Regions from separate parts of the Shewanella aegiceratis genome, predicted to be linked through region 1. Evidence: predicted binding sites of a transcription regulator. Region 1 holds the regulator's gene; the other holds the start of a gene.
What was found. The regulator ArgR, encoded in region 1, controls arginine synthesis, uptake and breakdown. The targets are predictions, from matches to a motif close to ANTGAATANNTATTCANT.

Region 1 (7,429 bases):
CTGCTGCTCGATGAGCCCTTTTCCAATATCGACGCTAAGGTGCGCGGAGAGATGATGGTGGAGATTCGCGAGATCTTAAAGCAGCGCGGGGTAAGCGCCGTGTTTGTAACCCACAGCAAGGATGAGGCCTTCGTGTTCGCCGATAAGCTGGCGCTCTTCAAGGATGGCGCCATAGCTCAGTATGGCAGTGCTGAGAGCCTCTACGCCGAGCCAGCGGATAAGTATGTGGCGGAATTCCTCGGTCAGGTGAACTATCTTAGCTGTGAGGTGAAAGATAGGGCCCGGTTACAGACCCTGCTGGGTGAGGTACAAAGCAGCAGTGATTTGCCCAAAGCGGCCGGATATCGCGGCGAGCTCCTGCTGCGTCCGGAGCAGCTGCAGATGGCAGGAGATGAGCAAGGTGAGGGCACTATAATAGCGCGGCGCTTCCTCGGTAATCTGTGCCACTACAGCATCTTGATTGGCGAGGAGATGTTGGCAGTGCGCTCGCCCCTGTACCATTTTAGCCCTGGGCAGAAGGTTGGCCTGTCGGTGACGCCTCATCCGGCGGTGCTCTTCTAAGCTAGCCTATGTAACACTTTTGTGAAGGGCATTTGCGTCTGGCTATGGTTGCCAACTTAAAAAAAAGTTAATCTAGCCGGTAAATGACGTTTCGCTTTAACGGTTTGTGGGTTGTGTAATACTAATTATCGCTAAAGTTTCGGATAATAACGCCGAAATTGAGACTGACGAAAGGTAGGTTTATTTATGGATAGTCTGGTTATGCCACGTGAACAGCTGGGTGTGTGTGCCGAAGGAAATTTACATAGCGTGTATCTGATGTTCAACGCCAACGACGGCGTCGAGTCTCAGCTGCGTCCCTGCGTCGCCAATGTCGCTCAGTATATCTATGAATTGGCCGACCAGTATGCCGACAGCGCCTTCAACGGTTTCGTGGCCATAGGTGCCAACTATTGGGATAGCCTGTATCCAGGGCGTCGTCCTTCACAGCTCAAGCCTTTCCCGGCCATGCATGCCGACAATCGCGATGCACCGGCCCATGAGTATGATCTCTTCGTGCATCTGCGCTGCGATCGTTACGATATCTTGCATCTGGTGGCCAACGAGGTGTGTCAGATGTTTGAAGATTTGGTAGAGCTGGTGGATGAGGAGCGCGGATTCCAATTTATGGATACCAGGGATCTAACCGGATTTGTCGACGGCACTGAGAACCCTAAAGGGCGTCACCGTCAGGATGTGGCCCTAGTAGGCGACGAAGACGAATATTTCCGTGGCGGCAGCTATATTCATGTGCAGAAGTTTGCCCATAACCTCAGCAAGTGGAACCGCCTATCGCAGAAGAAGCAGGAAGATATCATAGGCCGCACCAAGATAGACAATATCGAGTATGCGTCTGAGGACAAGCCACTTACCAGCCATATCAAGCGGGTCAATCTGAAGGATGCCGACGGTAAGTCGATGGAGATCCTGCGTCAGAGTATGCCTTACGGGTCGATGAGGGAGCAGGGGCTGATGTTTATCTCAGTCTGTCGCAACTCGGTGCATTTCGAGAAGATGCTGAGCAGCATGGTCCATGGCGACGGCGAGGGGAACCACGATCACCTGATGCACTTTACCCAGGCACTGACTGGCTCGGCATTTTTTGCCCCGTCGCTTGATTTCATGGAGCGAGAGGCAGAGTGCGAGGATTAGAGTTCGAGGATTAAGGCATAGCGGTTCTCTTGAACAGTCGCTTAATATGAGTCTCTCAATCTGAATTCCTCAAAGTGACCAGCGTCTAGTAGCTAGACGCTAACCCAATAAAAACACACCCTAAGGTGTGTTTTTTTGTGCCCGCTTAACGTTGAATTAACGGTCGGGATCCCAGTAGTTGGTGGGGCGCTTGGCATAGATCTCGTCGATGGAGCGCACCTGCACCTTATTGTGTTCCGGGTACACCACCACATCATGGGGATCGCGATTGCCCAGCACCAGAAACAGGAAGTCGGCTTCGGATTCGTTTTTCAGGGTATGGGAGATGCCTGAATTTGCAGTAAAACAGATATAGTCGCCTTGCTTAAAGGGGTGAGGTTCACCGTCGATATACAGGGTGGCTTCGCCTTGCAGCGCGTAGAGGTGTTCCTCTTCCTTGGTGTGATAGTGGGCGACGGAGGAGAGTTTGCCGGGTTCAAGTCGTTCCATGGTGACACCGATCTGCTGACAACCGGCGGCATCGCCGATATGTTTTTGATGACTGGCGTATCGATCTGAGTGTTGCCAAGATTCCCAGCAAAGGTTGTCGATATTGATTATCTTATTGTTATTCATCTCGGGTCCTTAACCATCGGGTGACAGAGGGGATGGTTTGGACTCAGTGTATCCTATCAGATATATAGTATTCAATTTGAGGGTGAGTAAAATCTAGGTAAAAGGTGGGTAAAAAAACACCCTTTGCCCAAACAGGCTAAAGGGTGTCTCTCGGGGGATGGCCTAGGCTATCCTTGCGAAGCGGACTAATCGGCGTAGTTAAACAGCGACTTGACCGTCTCGAGCGTCTTGTCCACTTCCTGAATGTTGGAAGGGCAGATGAAGATGGTATCGTCACCGGCGATGGTGCCCAATATGCCCTCTGGCTTACCTATAGAGTCCAGCAGTCTGGCGATCAGCTGGGCCGCACCTGGGCTGGTTCTGACCACTATCATAGATTGATTATGGTCGACATCCAGCACTAAGTTTTTCAGTGGGCTGCCGGCCGTCGGGACCCCAAGCTCGGCGGGCAGGCAGTAGACCATCTCCTGCTTGGCGTTGCGGGTGCGCACGGCGCCAAACTTGCTCAGCATACGTGAGACTTTGGATTGGTTAATGTTGTTGAAGCCCTCGGACTGCAGGGCGTTGACTATCTCGCTCTGGGAGCCAAAACGCTCCTCTTTCAAGATAGCCTTAAAGGTCTTTACAAGTTCGTCTTGATTTTTATTGGCTTGCATATCGAATTATTCTTATATTCAAAAAACTGGGTTATTTTGAATATTTTTGCGCCATTAGTCAAGCGTTATTCGGATTGTGTGAATAAAAATTCAGGTTTACGGGGTGGTTGGAGCGGTAAGTGGTCGCAGGCAAGGCCGGGCAGTATAACTTAAATGGTCTGTAAATGGCAGTTGGCTGGGAGAAATTGAAATTATCTGGCCACACGACTAAGGGATAATTGAATTTTTACCGTGATTCCAGTAATGTTGCGCCATCGGTAAATCTAGATCTATATCACATAATATCCAAGAATTAACGGAGATAACTATGAAAGTTGCTGTACTTGGTGCCGCCGGTGGTATTGGCCAGGCTCTTGCCCTACTACTCAAAACTCAACTGCCTGCCGGTTCAAAACTATCCCTTTATGATATCGCGCCAGTCACACCTGGTGTTGCCGTTGACCTAAGCCACATCCCGACTGCTGTAGAAGTAAAGGGCTTTGCGGGTGAAGATCCAACGCCAGCGCTGGAAGGTGCCGACGTGGTACTGATCTCTGCTGGTGTTGCACGTAAGCCAGGCATGGATCGTTCAGATCTATTCAACATCAACGCGGGTATCGTGAGAAACCTGGTTGAGAAGTGTGCCGCAACTTGCCCTAAGGCGCTGATCGGTATTATCACTAACCCAGTTAACACTACTGTCGCTATCGCTGCAGAAGTACTGAAGGCTGCCGGTGTATACGACAAGAACCGTCTGTTCGGTGTGACTACCCTTGACGTGATCCGCTCTGAAACTTTCGTTGCCGAAGCGAAGGGTCTGGACGTTGCCGACGTTAAAGTGAATGTAATCGGTGGACACAGCGGCGTGACTATTCTGCCACTACTGTCTCAAATCGAAGGCGTAAGCTTCTCTGATGAAGAAGTGGCTGCACTGACGACTCGTATCCAGAACGCGGGTACCGAAGTGGTTGAAGCTAAGGCGGGTGGCGGTAGCGCGACTCTGTCTATGGGTCAGGCGGCATGTCGTTTCGGTCTGTCACTGGTTCGTGGCCTACAGGGCGAAGCTAACGTTGTTGAGTGTGCCTATGTCGATGGTGGCAGCGAGCATGCTGACTTCTTCGCGCAACCTGTACTACTGGGTAAGAACGGTATCGAGCAGGTACTTGCCTATGGTGAGGTTAGCGAGTTCGAAGCCAACGCACGTGATGCTATGCTAGATACGCTTAAAGCCGATATCGCACTTGGTGTCGACTTCGTAAAATAAGGCTAGGCTAAGCCTTTAGTTAGTCCTTAATAAAAAATGGAGCCAATTGGCTCCATTTTTTTATGGGTAACTTTTACCTTGATATCGAGAGGCGAAAGACTGATTAGGAACTAATTGTCTGCTAATTAGTGATCGCGCGCCACGGCGATTCTCGCCAGCGATATCAGGGCCTGCTTATAGTCGCTATCGGGAAGCAGATCTAATGCGCGTATCGCCTTCTCTGCTTCTTCCTGAGCGCGTTTCTCTGTGTAGTCCAGGGCGCCACACTGCTTAAGGGCATTTAATATGGTATCGATATGCTCAGTGCCGTCGCCTTTCTCGATCGCATCGCGAATCAATTGACGCTCCAGCTCGTTGCCGTTGGCGATGGCGTAGATAAGCGGCAGGGTAGGCTTACCCTCGGCCAGGTCGTCGCCTATGTTCTTACCCAGGGCCTCGGTATCGGCCGTATAATCCAGTAGGTCGTCGGTGAGTTGGAAGGCGGTGCCCAGATACTTGCCATAGTCGGCCAGTGCAGTCTGCACTTCTATGCTGCTATCGGCCAGCACGCCTGCCAGACGGGTGGCGGCTTCAAATAGTTTCGCCGTTTTGCAGTAGATCACCCGCATGTAGCTCTCTTCACTGGTGTCTGGGTCGTTACAGTTCATTAGCTGCAATACTTCGCCTTCTGCCAGTACGTTGGTGGCATCGGCGAGTACTTCAAGCACCTCCATGCTCTTCAGCTCTGTCATCATCTGGAAAGAGCGGGTATAGAGGAAGTCACCTACCAATACGCTGGCGCTGTTACCGAACAGGGCGTTGGCGGTTTCCCGGCCGCGTCTAAGCATAGACTCATCGACCACGTCGTCGTGTAGCAGAGACGCGGTATGGATAAACTCAACGATTGCCGCCAGTTTAAGATGCGCTTCACCTTCATAGGCGATGGCGCGGGCGGCCAAGATAGAGAGCAGTGGACGCATGCGTTTGCCGCCGCCATTGATGATGTAGAATCCGAGTTGATTAATAAGGGCGACATCCGATTCCAACTGCTTATAGATAAGTTGGTCGACGGCTTTCATATCAGCGTCTGCCAGCTGACGAATGGCATTCAAATCCATATAATGGCTCTACTTTTAGGGTTGCGAGGTAATTCAGACAGCCCAAATTAAGGCGAAAATGTTATAATTATTAGATTCTACCTAAAAATGCCTCGCCTGACAGTAGCAGAAGAGTATTGTGCGAGTAATTCCGATCTTTTTTTGATCAAAGTGAATTAGGACTTGTCAGCCAGGCGAACTTAGCGTAAACTCCGCGACCATTGTCATTAAAGCTTTTATAGCACCCAGCCAAACAAAAAGGGTCTGCGTGCTAGAAATATCGGAGTAAAATAGCTATGTACGCTGTTTTTCAAAGTGGTGGTAAGCAACACCGTGTTGCTGAAGGCCATACTGTACGTCTAGAAAAATTAGAAGTTGCTACAGGCGAAACTATCGAATTCGACCAAGTTCTTTTGGTTGCAGATGGTGAAACTGTACACGTTGGTGCACCTTTAGTTGAAGGTGGTAAGGTTGTAGCTGAAGTGATCAGCCATGGCCGTGGCGAGAAGGTAACTATCGTTAAGTTCCGTCGTCGTAAGCACCACGATAAGAAGATGGGCCACCGTCAGTGGTTCACCGAAGTTAAAATTACAGCTATCAACGCTTAATAAGGGGTCTAACTAATGGCACATAAAAAAGCTGGCGGTTCTACTCGTAACGGCCGCGATTCAGAAAGCAAACGTCTTGGTGTTAAGCGTTTCGGTGGTGAATCAGTTCTAGCTGGTAACATCATCGTTCGTCAACGTGGTACTAAGTTCCACGCAGGTGTTAACGTAGGTATCGGTCGTGACCATACTCTATTTGCACTAACTGACGGTAAAGTTAAGTTCGAAGTTAAAGGTCCTAAGAACCGCAAGTTCATTAGCATCGAAGCTTAATACTTAGCTACCCAAGCTAGTTTCTAAAGCCCTGCCTCTGGTGGGGCTTTATTGTTTATGAAGAATCATTACTGGTGAAAGAGCCTGTATACCGCTCCAGCACCAGTCCAATATTGTCTCCGCCGCTTTGTGCTGGGGCAGTTGCATCATTGTTTTTTGGCGGTAAGTTTCGATAGGCAGTATAATCGGTCTATTGTTTGGCGCCTGGAGTTGGTATGAAGTTTGTCGATGAAGCCGTGATCAGAGTCGAAGCTGGTGATGGCGGTAGTGGTTGCGTTAGTTTTCGACGCGAAAAATATGTGCCCGATGGCGGCCCAGATGGCGGTGACGGTGGTGACGGCGGCAGTGTTTATCTGCAGGCCGATGAAAACCTCAACACCCTGATCGATTACCGTTTCGAGCGTTTCCATTTTGCCGAGCGTGGTGAGAATGGTCGCGGACGCGACTGTACCGGTCATGGCGGTAAAGATCTCATTCTAAAGGTGCCAGTCGGGACCCGCGCCGTCGATGAAGAGACCCAGGAAGCGCTTGGGGATCTCAAGACTCATGGTCAGAAGCTGTTGGTGGCTAAAGGTGGCTTCCATGGCCTGGGTAACACTCGCTTTAAGAGCAGTACCAACCGTGCGCCGCGTCAGAAGACCCTGGGCACCCCAGGTGAAGTGCGTAGCCTGAGACTCGAGCTGATGCTGTTGGCGGATGTGGGTCTGCTGGGTATGCCTAACGCCGGTAAATCGACCTTTATTCGCTCAGTGTCTCGTGCCAAGCCGAAGGTTGCCGATTATCCATTTACCACACTGGTGCCTAACCTGGGGGTTGTGACACCAAGACATGGCCAAAGTTTTGTGATCGCCGATATTCCCGGTCTGATCGAAGGCGCCGCCGAAGGGGCAGGCCTGGGTATTCGCTTCCTTAAGCACCTCGAGCGTTGCCGTGTGCTGCTGCATATCCTGGATATCGAGCCTATCGATGGCAGCGATCCCGTCGACAGCGCTCGGGCCATCGTGGGTGAGCTAGAGAAGCACTCGCCGCTGCTGGCAAGCAAGCCACGTTGGTTGGTGTTCAACAAGACTGACTTGCTGCTCGAAGAGGAGTTGCAAGAGCGCGTCGATCGCATCGTCAAAGAGCTGGATTGGCAGGGTGATGTCTACTGTATTTCGGCCTACAACCGCGAAGGCACGCAGGAACTGGCGCTCAAGCTGATGGACTTTATCGATGCTCTGCCACCAGAGGTCGAGGAAGATCCCGATGCAGAGGTCGAGTTCAAGTGGG
Region 2 (7,429 bases), 890 kb from region 1:
GCCGCCCCTAGAGTCCAGATTTCACGGCATGTGTAGTTCCATTACATAAAAGAGCCACTTCTCACATAGAAGAAGTGACTCTCAAAAGAGCTATATAATTATTAAAATCAGCTCAGTGTGTTGCATTTAGACAGCTCGCTTAAGCAGCATAGACTTGATGTGTCCAATTGCTTTAGTCGGGTTGAGTCCTTTAGGACAAACGTCAACACAGTTCATGATGCCATGGCAACGGAATACGCTGTAAGCATCGTCGAGCTCAGACAGACGCTCTTCGGTGGCGGTATCGCGGCTATCGATAAGGAAACGATAGGCATGCAACAGGCCGCTTGGACCGATGAACTTGTCTGGGTTCCACCAGAATGATGGACAAGCCGTTGAACAACACGCACACATGATACACTCATACAGACCGTCCAGGTGCGCACGCTCTTCTGGCGATTGCAGATGTTCACGGGCCGGTGTCTTGTCGTCGTTGATCAGGTAAGGCTTGATCTTCTCGTACTGCTTGTAGAACTGAGTCAGGTCAACAATCAGGTCACGAACCACAGGCATACCCGGTAGTGGACGTATCTCCAGCTTCTTACCCTTGAAGGTAGAAATTGGTGTGATACAGGCCAGACCGTTCTTACCGTTCATGTTTACGCCATCACTACCACAAACACCTTCACGGCATGAGCGACGGAACGCCAGCGTTGGGTCTTGTACCTTCAGCTGCATCAGGACATCCAGCACCATCATATCGGTACCGTCAGCCACTTCTAGCGTGTAATCCTTCATGTAAGGCTTAGTGTCTACTTCAGGATTATAGCGATAAATAGCAATCTTCAAATTCATCTTATCTTCCTTAGTAGGTACGCTTAATCGGCGGGAAGGCTTCACGAAGCTTAGGCTCCATGTTTACCGCACGCTTGGTCATCTGTTCGGTCTGAGGATCGAACAAGCTGTGACACAACCAGTTCTCATCATCACGCTCGAGGAAGTCTTCACGTGAATGCGCACCACGACTCTCTTGACGGAAGTTCGCCGCATAAGCAGTCGCAATTGCTGTCGCCATCAGGTTATCTAGCTCTAGACACTCGATACGCTGAGTGTTGAACTCTCTTGAGTTGTCAGACAGCTTGGCATTAGCCAGACGCTCACGAATCGCCTTAAGCTCTTCAAGACCTTCTGCCATTGCCTCGCCGGTACGGAATACGGAGAAGTTAAGCTGCATACAAAGCTGAAGATCTTTACGGATCTGCGCAGGATCTTCACCGTCTTTGTTGCTTTCCCAACGATTTAGACGCTCAAGAGACTTAGCAATCTCATCGGCGCTCGCTTCTTTAGGATCGGCAGTCTCATCCAGCGCCTTACCCAGGTGCTGACCCGCTGCGCGGCCAAAGACCACGAGGTCGAGTAGTGAGTTACCACCCAGGCGGTTCGCACCGTGTACCGATACACAGGCAATCTCACCCACGGCAAACAGACCAACGACATCGCTTTCGCTGCCATCTTCATTCTTACGGATCACCTGACCGCTCACCTTAGCAGGCAGACCACCCATCATGTAGTGACAGGTTGGCAGTACAGGGATTGGGCCATCGGCTGGATCGATATGCGCGAAGGTACGAGACAGTTCACAAACGCCTGGTAGGCGTGCTTCAAGCGTCTCTTTACCTAAGTGATCGAGTTTCAGTAGACAGTGAGGACCTAGTGGACCGTCGAGGCCACGACCTTCACGGATCTCAGTCATCATAGAACGTGCTACCACGTCACGAGAGGCCAGGTCTTTCGCGTTTGGCGCATAACGCTCCATGAAGCGCTCGCCGTCTTTGTTCAGCAGGTATCCGCCTTCACCACGACAACCTTCGGTTACCAGTACACCCGCGCCGGCGATACCGGTTGGGTGGAACTGCCACATCTCCATGTCTTGCATCTGCACGCCAGCGCGCATTGCCATGCCGACACCGTCACCTGTGTTGATGTGAGCGTTAGTAGTAGAGGCGTAGATACGACCCGCACCACCGGTAGCCAGAATGGTGGCCTTAGACTTGAAGTAAACGATTTCGCCGGTTTCGATTTCGATTGCAGTACAACCTACGATGGCACCGTCTTCGTTCTTCACCAGATCCAGTGCATACCACTCAGAGAAGACTTCAGTCTTATGCTTAACGTTCTGTTGGTATAGACAGTGCAACAGGGCGTGACCGGTACGGTCTGCCGCCGCAGCGGTACGTGCCGCCTGCTCGCCACCGAAGTTCTTCGATTGGCCGCCGAAAGGACGCTGATAGATCTTACCGTTATCGAAACGAGAGAATGGCAAACCCATGTGCTCAAGTTCGATAATGGCTTCTGGACCGGTTTGACACATAAATTCGATCGCGTCTTGATCACCGATGAAGTCGGAACCCTTAACGGTATCGTACATGTGCTGTTCCCAATGGTCTTCATGGGCGTTACCTAGGGCAACGGTAATACCACCCTGGGCAGAAACGGTATGAGAACGCGTTGGGAATACTTTAGATAACAGCGCGCAGCTCTTACCTTCTTTAGAAATCTGTAGTGCAGCTCGCATACCCGCGCCACCGGCGCCAATTACGACTGCATCAAACTCACGTACTGGAATACTCACTTAAACACCCCACACAATAACAATGCCAGCAGCCAGGTAAGAAAGCGCTGCTACGACGAAGACGAATTGGAGTACGCCACGGACGGCTACCGGCTTAACATAGTCGGTGAGCACCTGCCAGATACCGATCCAGGCGTGAACCAGGATGGCGACCAGGGCAAGAAGCGTAAACACTTTCATCGGCAAAGCACTGAACAAACCGTGCCATACGTCATAAGTGAGAGGCGCACTAGCGGCGATGAATCCTACTAAGAAAATGGTGTAACAAGTAAGGATCACGGCACTAGCACGAAGAAGAATAAAATCATGAACGCCACTGCGTCCAAGACTCGCTGCATTTGTTACCATACCCAAATCCCCGCAATGATTGACCATGCCGCTGCAATAACGAAGGCGGCTTTCGCTGAAGCGTTACCCGATTCCAACTCTTCCCAACGACCGGTATCCATGATCAGGTGGCGTACGCCAACAATCAGGTGATAACCAAGCGCGGTCAGAATTCCCCAGACAACAAACTTAACGATAAAGGTATCAAATAGAGATTGAATGCCTGCGAAACTCTCAGCAGATGCGAGTGACTCACTCAACAACCAGATAAGAATGCCGACGGCAAACAGCATGATGACACCGGAGACACGGTGTAGGATTGACGCAATCGCTGTTGCAGGAAAGCGAATGGTCTGCAGATCTAGATGGACAGGTCTTTGCTTTTTCACGTTCTGCTCACTCTGCTCCATTGAGCATTATTTTTGTTATTGAACCTCTTTCGAACGAAATTTGACCAGCAAGCAAACTTACCACCTCCTCTCGCCTCAAAAGGAAAGTTGAAACAAACAGTTAACTAATTCAAAAATCACTAAATAAGTATGTAAATAATGGTCTACGAATTGGTTTGTTTGTAGCTCTTTCGAGCCGAAGCAAGTATACGCCCCACAAATGTCAAATACAAACATCACATTATGCAAATTTTGTTTTTTTGGTAAAAAAAACTGCCAAGTTGCTGTATTGACGGGCACTTACGTCAAATTAAGACCATGGTCTAACGAATTTAAACACTTATTTAAATTGAAATGTGATCTAGATTCACTGTAAAGTATTGGCGTTTGACAAAGCCGCACTCACATAAGAATGAAGTAAGGAGAACGGGGTATGGCTGATAATATAGCCAAATTGGAACTACCAGGGAACGATTCGATTGACCTGCCTATTAAGAAAGGAACGGCGGGATTTGATGTTATCGACATCAGCAAACTCGGTAGCAAAGGTCATTTTACATTTGACCCAGGATTCCTAGCGACAGCATCCTGCGAATCAGCTATCACTTACATTGATGGCGCCCAAGGTATACTTTTACACCGTGGTTACGCGATCGACGAACTTGCCGTCGACTCAGACTATTTAGATCTTTGTTATCTACTGCTTTACGGTGAGTTACCTAACAAGGCTCAATACGACAAATTTGTTTACACGGTTAAGACCCACACTATGGTTAACGAGCAACTCGCTTCGTTCTTCCGTGGTTTCCGCCGTGACGCACACCCGATGGCCATGCTATGTGGCGTAACCGGTGCACTGTCTGCATTCTACCAAGACTCTCTCGATGTCAACGACGAACACCACCGCGAAATTGCCGCGTTCCGTTTAGTCTCTAAGATGCCGACTATCGCCGCTATGTGTTACAAGTATTCAATTGGTCAGCCTTTTGTTTACCCACGTAACGACCTAAGCTATGCGGGCAACTTCCTAAGCATGATGTTTGCCGTTCCTTGTGAAGAGTACAAGGTTAACCCAATCATCGAACGCGCTATGGACCGTATCTTTATCCTGCACGCAGACCATGAGCAAAACGCCTCTACCTCTACCGTGCGTCTAGCCGGTTCATCGGGTGCTAACCCATTTGCATGTATCGCAGCGGGTATCGCCTCACTTTGGGGTCCTGCACACGGCGGCGCGAACGAAGCGTGTCTGAACATGCTAGAAGAGATCGGCACCGTCGATCGCATTCCTGAGTTCATCGCTCGTGCGAAAGACAAAGAAGATCCATTCCGTCTGATGGGCTTCGGTCACCGCGTTTACAAGAACTTCGACCCTCGCGCCAAGGTTATGCGCGAAACCTGTCACGAAGTCCTTGCCGAGCTTAAGGTCGATGATCCGCTGCTCGACGTGGCGATGGAACTTGAGCGTATCGCACTGGAAGATGAGTACTTCGTATCGAAGAAACTCTATCCAAACGTCGATTTCTACTCAGGCATCATCATGAAGGCTATCGGCATTCCAACCAGCATGTTCACCGTACTGTTCGCCCTAGCGCGCACCGTGGGTTGGATTGCTCACTGGAAAGAGATGTTGGACCAGCCTGGTCACAAGATCAGCCGTCCACGCCAGCTCTATACAGGCTCACCAGAACGCGACTTCGTCAAACTGGACAAGCGTTAATCGCAGCCTGATTTTAAAAAGCACCCTATGGGTGCTTTTTTTATGCCTCTCTTCTAATAGCTTTGCTTTAATCACTCTTCTTTAAGAGCTCTCCTTTAATAGCTCTTTTGGTCGCTATCTTTTAATGCCTCAGTTTTAGGCAAGGCGTTATGCCTGAGCTTTTACGTGAGCCTTTTACATGCGCCTTTTACACGCACCTTTTACATGAGTAGCTATAGACGAGCTTTTATATCTGGATGTTGGTATCTGAGCCTTCACCACAGTGGGTTCAAGATTTAAAGCGATTGATTCCCTTTACCTGCCACTTCGCTCCTCTATTTAGCCCTTCCCTTTCTGCCCATCCCGCTCAGTCCTGCTCTCTCAGTCCTTTTCCTCTCAGCTTTTCACTTCTAAGCCCTTTTCCATTAACTAATCAGCCTACATCCGGGTAAGTTAAGCTGCCCCCATGCAGTAGAGATACATTTTGTATCAAATCCAATTTGCACTGACCTTGGCAATGGGTCTTAACTGTTAATTAGTCAAAAGCATCACATGTTAAACATTTTCGCTACAAACCAGTTAACAAACTCACCACGCACTAACTGGTTTTAGCGTAAGCCATTGATAAACAACCACTTAACATTTTGGCACACCTTGTGCTTACTAAGGCTAATTGGATAAATAACATAGGTATCTTCACATGGAATCTTTTTCAAAGTTTAAGTTGGCACTTCCCCTACTATTTGTTGCCGTACTCAGTGCATGTGGTAATGAGGAAACAAAGAAAGAAGAAGAAAAGTACGCCGTTCCCGTCGAAACCACGACAGTCATACAAGGTGATGTCTCCTCTTTTTATAGCACTACCGCAACTCTGGAAGCTCCTCAGGAAGCCGACGTTGTTAGCCGCATCGCCGGTCTTATCGAATCCATTAAGGTCGAAGAAGGGGATCGCGTCTCCAAGGGGCAATTGCTAGCAGTCATAGATGCTAAGCGCCAGCGCTACGATCTGGCCCGCTCACAGGCCGAAGTGGAAATCATCGAGCAAGAGCTCAACCGTTTGAAGAAGATGAGCAATAAAGAGTTCATCAGCGCCGATTCCATGGCCAAACTCGAATACAACCTACAAGCCGCCATCGCCAAACGCGACTTAGCCGCCCTGCAGGTACAAGAAAGCATGGTTCGCTCCCCTATCGACGGTGTAGTTGCCAAGCGTTACGTGAAGGCCGGTAACATGGCCAAAGAATTTGAGCAGCTTTTCTATGTGGTCAATCAAGATGAACTGTACGGCATAGTGCACTTGCCAGAGGCTCAACTGCAGAGCCTGCGTCTAGGCCAGGAAGCCGAGTTGTATGCCAACAAGCACACCAAGGATACCATTCATGCCAAAGTGCTGCGTATCAGCCCCATCGTCGATCCCCAGAGTGGTACCTTTAAGGTCACCCTTTCGGTGCCTAACCAGAATGCCCAGCTTAAGGCTGGTATGTTTACCCGGGTTGAACTGAGATACGATACCCACAGCAATGTGATAACCGTTCCCTATAACGCCGTGGTCAATCAGGACAATCAGTACGCCCTGTATGTGATCCAAGGTGACAATGCCCTGCGCCGCGAAGTGGCTCTTGGCTATCGCGAGGCCGATACCGTAGAGGTGGTCTCAGGGCTAGAACCCGGCGAACAAATAGTGATCCGCGGACAACAAAACCTGAAAGATCAATCCTTAGTCGAAGTGATCAGCCAACTAGACGTTGCTCGCGCACAACAATAACGGGAACTTAACTTATGTCGATAATTAATACTTCCGTTAAACGGCCGGTATCCGTGTGGATGTTTATGCTGGCGGTGATCCTCTTTGGCATGGTGGGTTTCTCTCGCCTGGCGGTGAAACTCCTGCCGGATCTCAGCTACCCTACCATCACCATACGTACCCAATATGAAGGCGCCGCGCCGGTTGAGGTGGAGCAGCTTGTCTCTAAGCCCATCGAAGAAGCCGCCGGTATCGTTAAGGGGCTGCGTAAGATAAGCTCCATCTCCCGCTCTGGCATGTCAGATGTAGTGCTCGAATTTGAATGGGGCACAGACATGGACATGGCAAGCCTGGAGGTGAGAGAAAAGCTAGACACCATAGAGCTGCCCCTGGATGTGAAGAAGCCTCTGTTGCTGCGCTTTAACCCTAACTTAGATCCTATCGTGCGTCTAGCCCTCTCCCTGCCAGACGCCGATGCTCAGTCGCTCAAGCAGATGCGTACCTTTGCCGAGGAGGAGCTTAAGCGTCAGCTGGAATCCCTTAGCGGCGTCGCTGCCGTCAGGCTCTCCGGTGGTCTCGAACAAGAGGTGCATATTCAGCTCAATCAGGAGAAGTTGACTCAGCTTAACCTGAACGCCGATAAGATCCGCGAGCGTATC

Region 2: the regulator ArgR is predicted to act here: its motif matches at 3,467-3,484, upstream of K0H80_RS08400 (citrate synthase).

What each region holds. Positions count from the first base shown of each region.
Region 1 covers NZ_CP080416.1:979,020-986,448, forward strand. Annotated here, with positions in the region: gene K0H80_RS04370 (ABC transporter ATP-binding protein) at 1-561, shown strand, start outside; gene K0H80_RS04375 (Dyp-type peroxidase) at 748-1,692, shown strand; gene K0H80_RS04380 (cupin domain-containing protein) at 1,849-2,307, opposite strand; gene argR (transcriptional regulator ArgR) at 2,493-2,963, opposite strand; gene mdh (malate dehydrogenase) at 3,271-4,206, shown strand; gene ispB (octaprenyl diphosphate synthase) at 4,332-5,303, opposite strand; gene rplU (50S ribosomal protein L21) at 5,579-5,890, shown strand; gene rpmA (50S ribosomal protein L27) at 5,906-6,160, shown strand; gene cgtA (Obg family GTPase CgtA) at 6,376-7,429, shown strand, end outside.
Region 2 covers NZ_CP080416.1:1,864,846-1,872,274, reverse strand. Annotated here, with positions in the region: gene K0H80_RS08420 (succinate dehydrogenase iron-sulfur subunit) at 127-834, opposite strand; gene sdhA (succinate dehydrogenase flavoprotein subunit) at 845-2,611, opposite strand; gene sdhD (succinate dehydrogenase, hydrophobic membrane anchor protein) at 2,612-2,959, opposite strand; gene sdhC (succinate dehydrogenase cytochrome b556 subunit) at 2,953-3,348, opposite strand; gene K0H80_RS08400 (citrate synthase) at 3,761-5,047, shown strand; gene K0H80_RS08395 (efflux RND transporter periplasmic adaptor subunit) at 5,727-6,791, shown strand; gene K0H80_RS08390 (efflux RND transporter permease subunit) at 6,806-7,429, shown strand, end outside.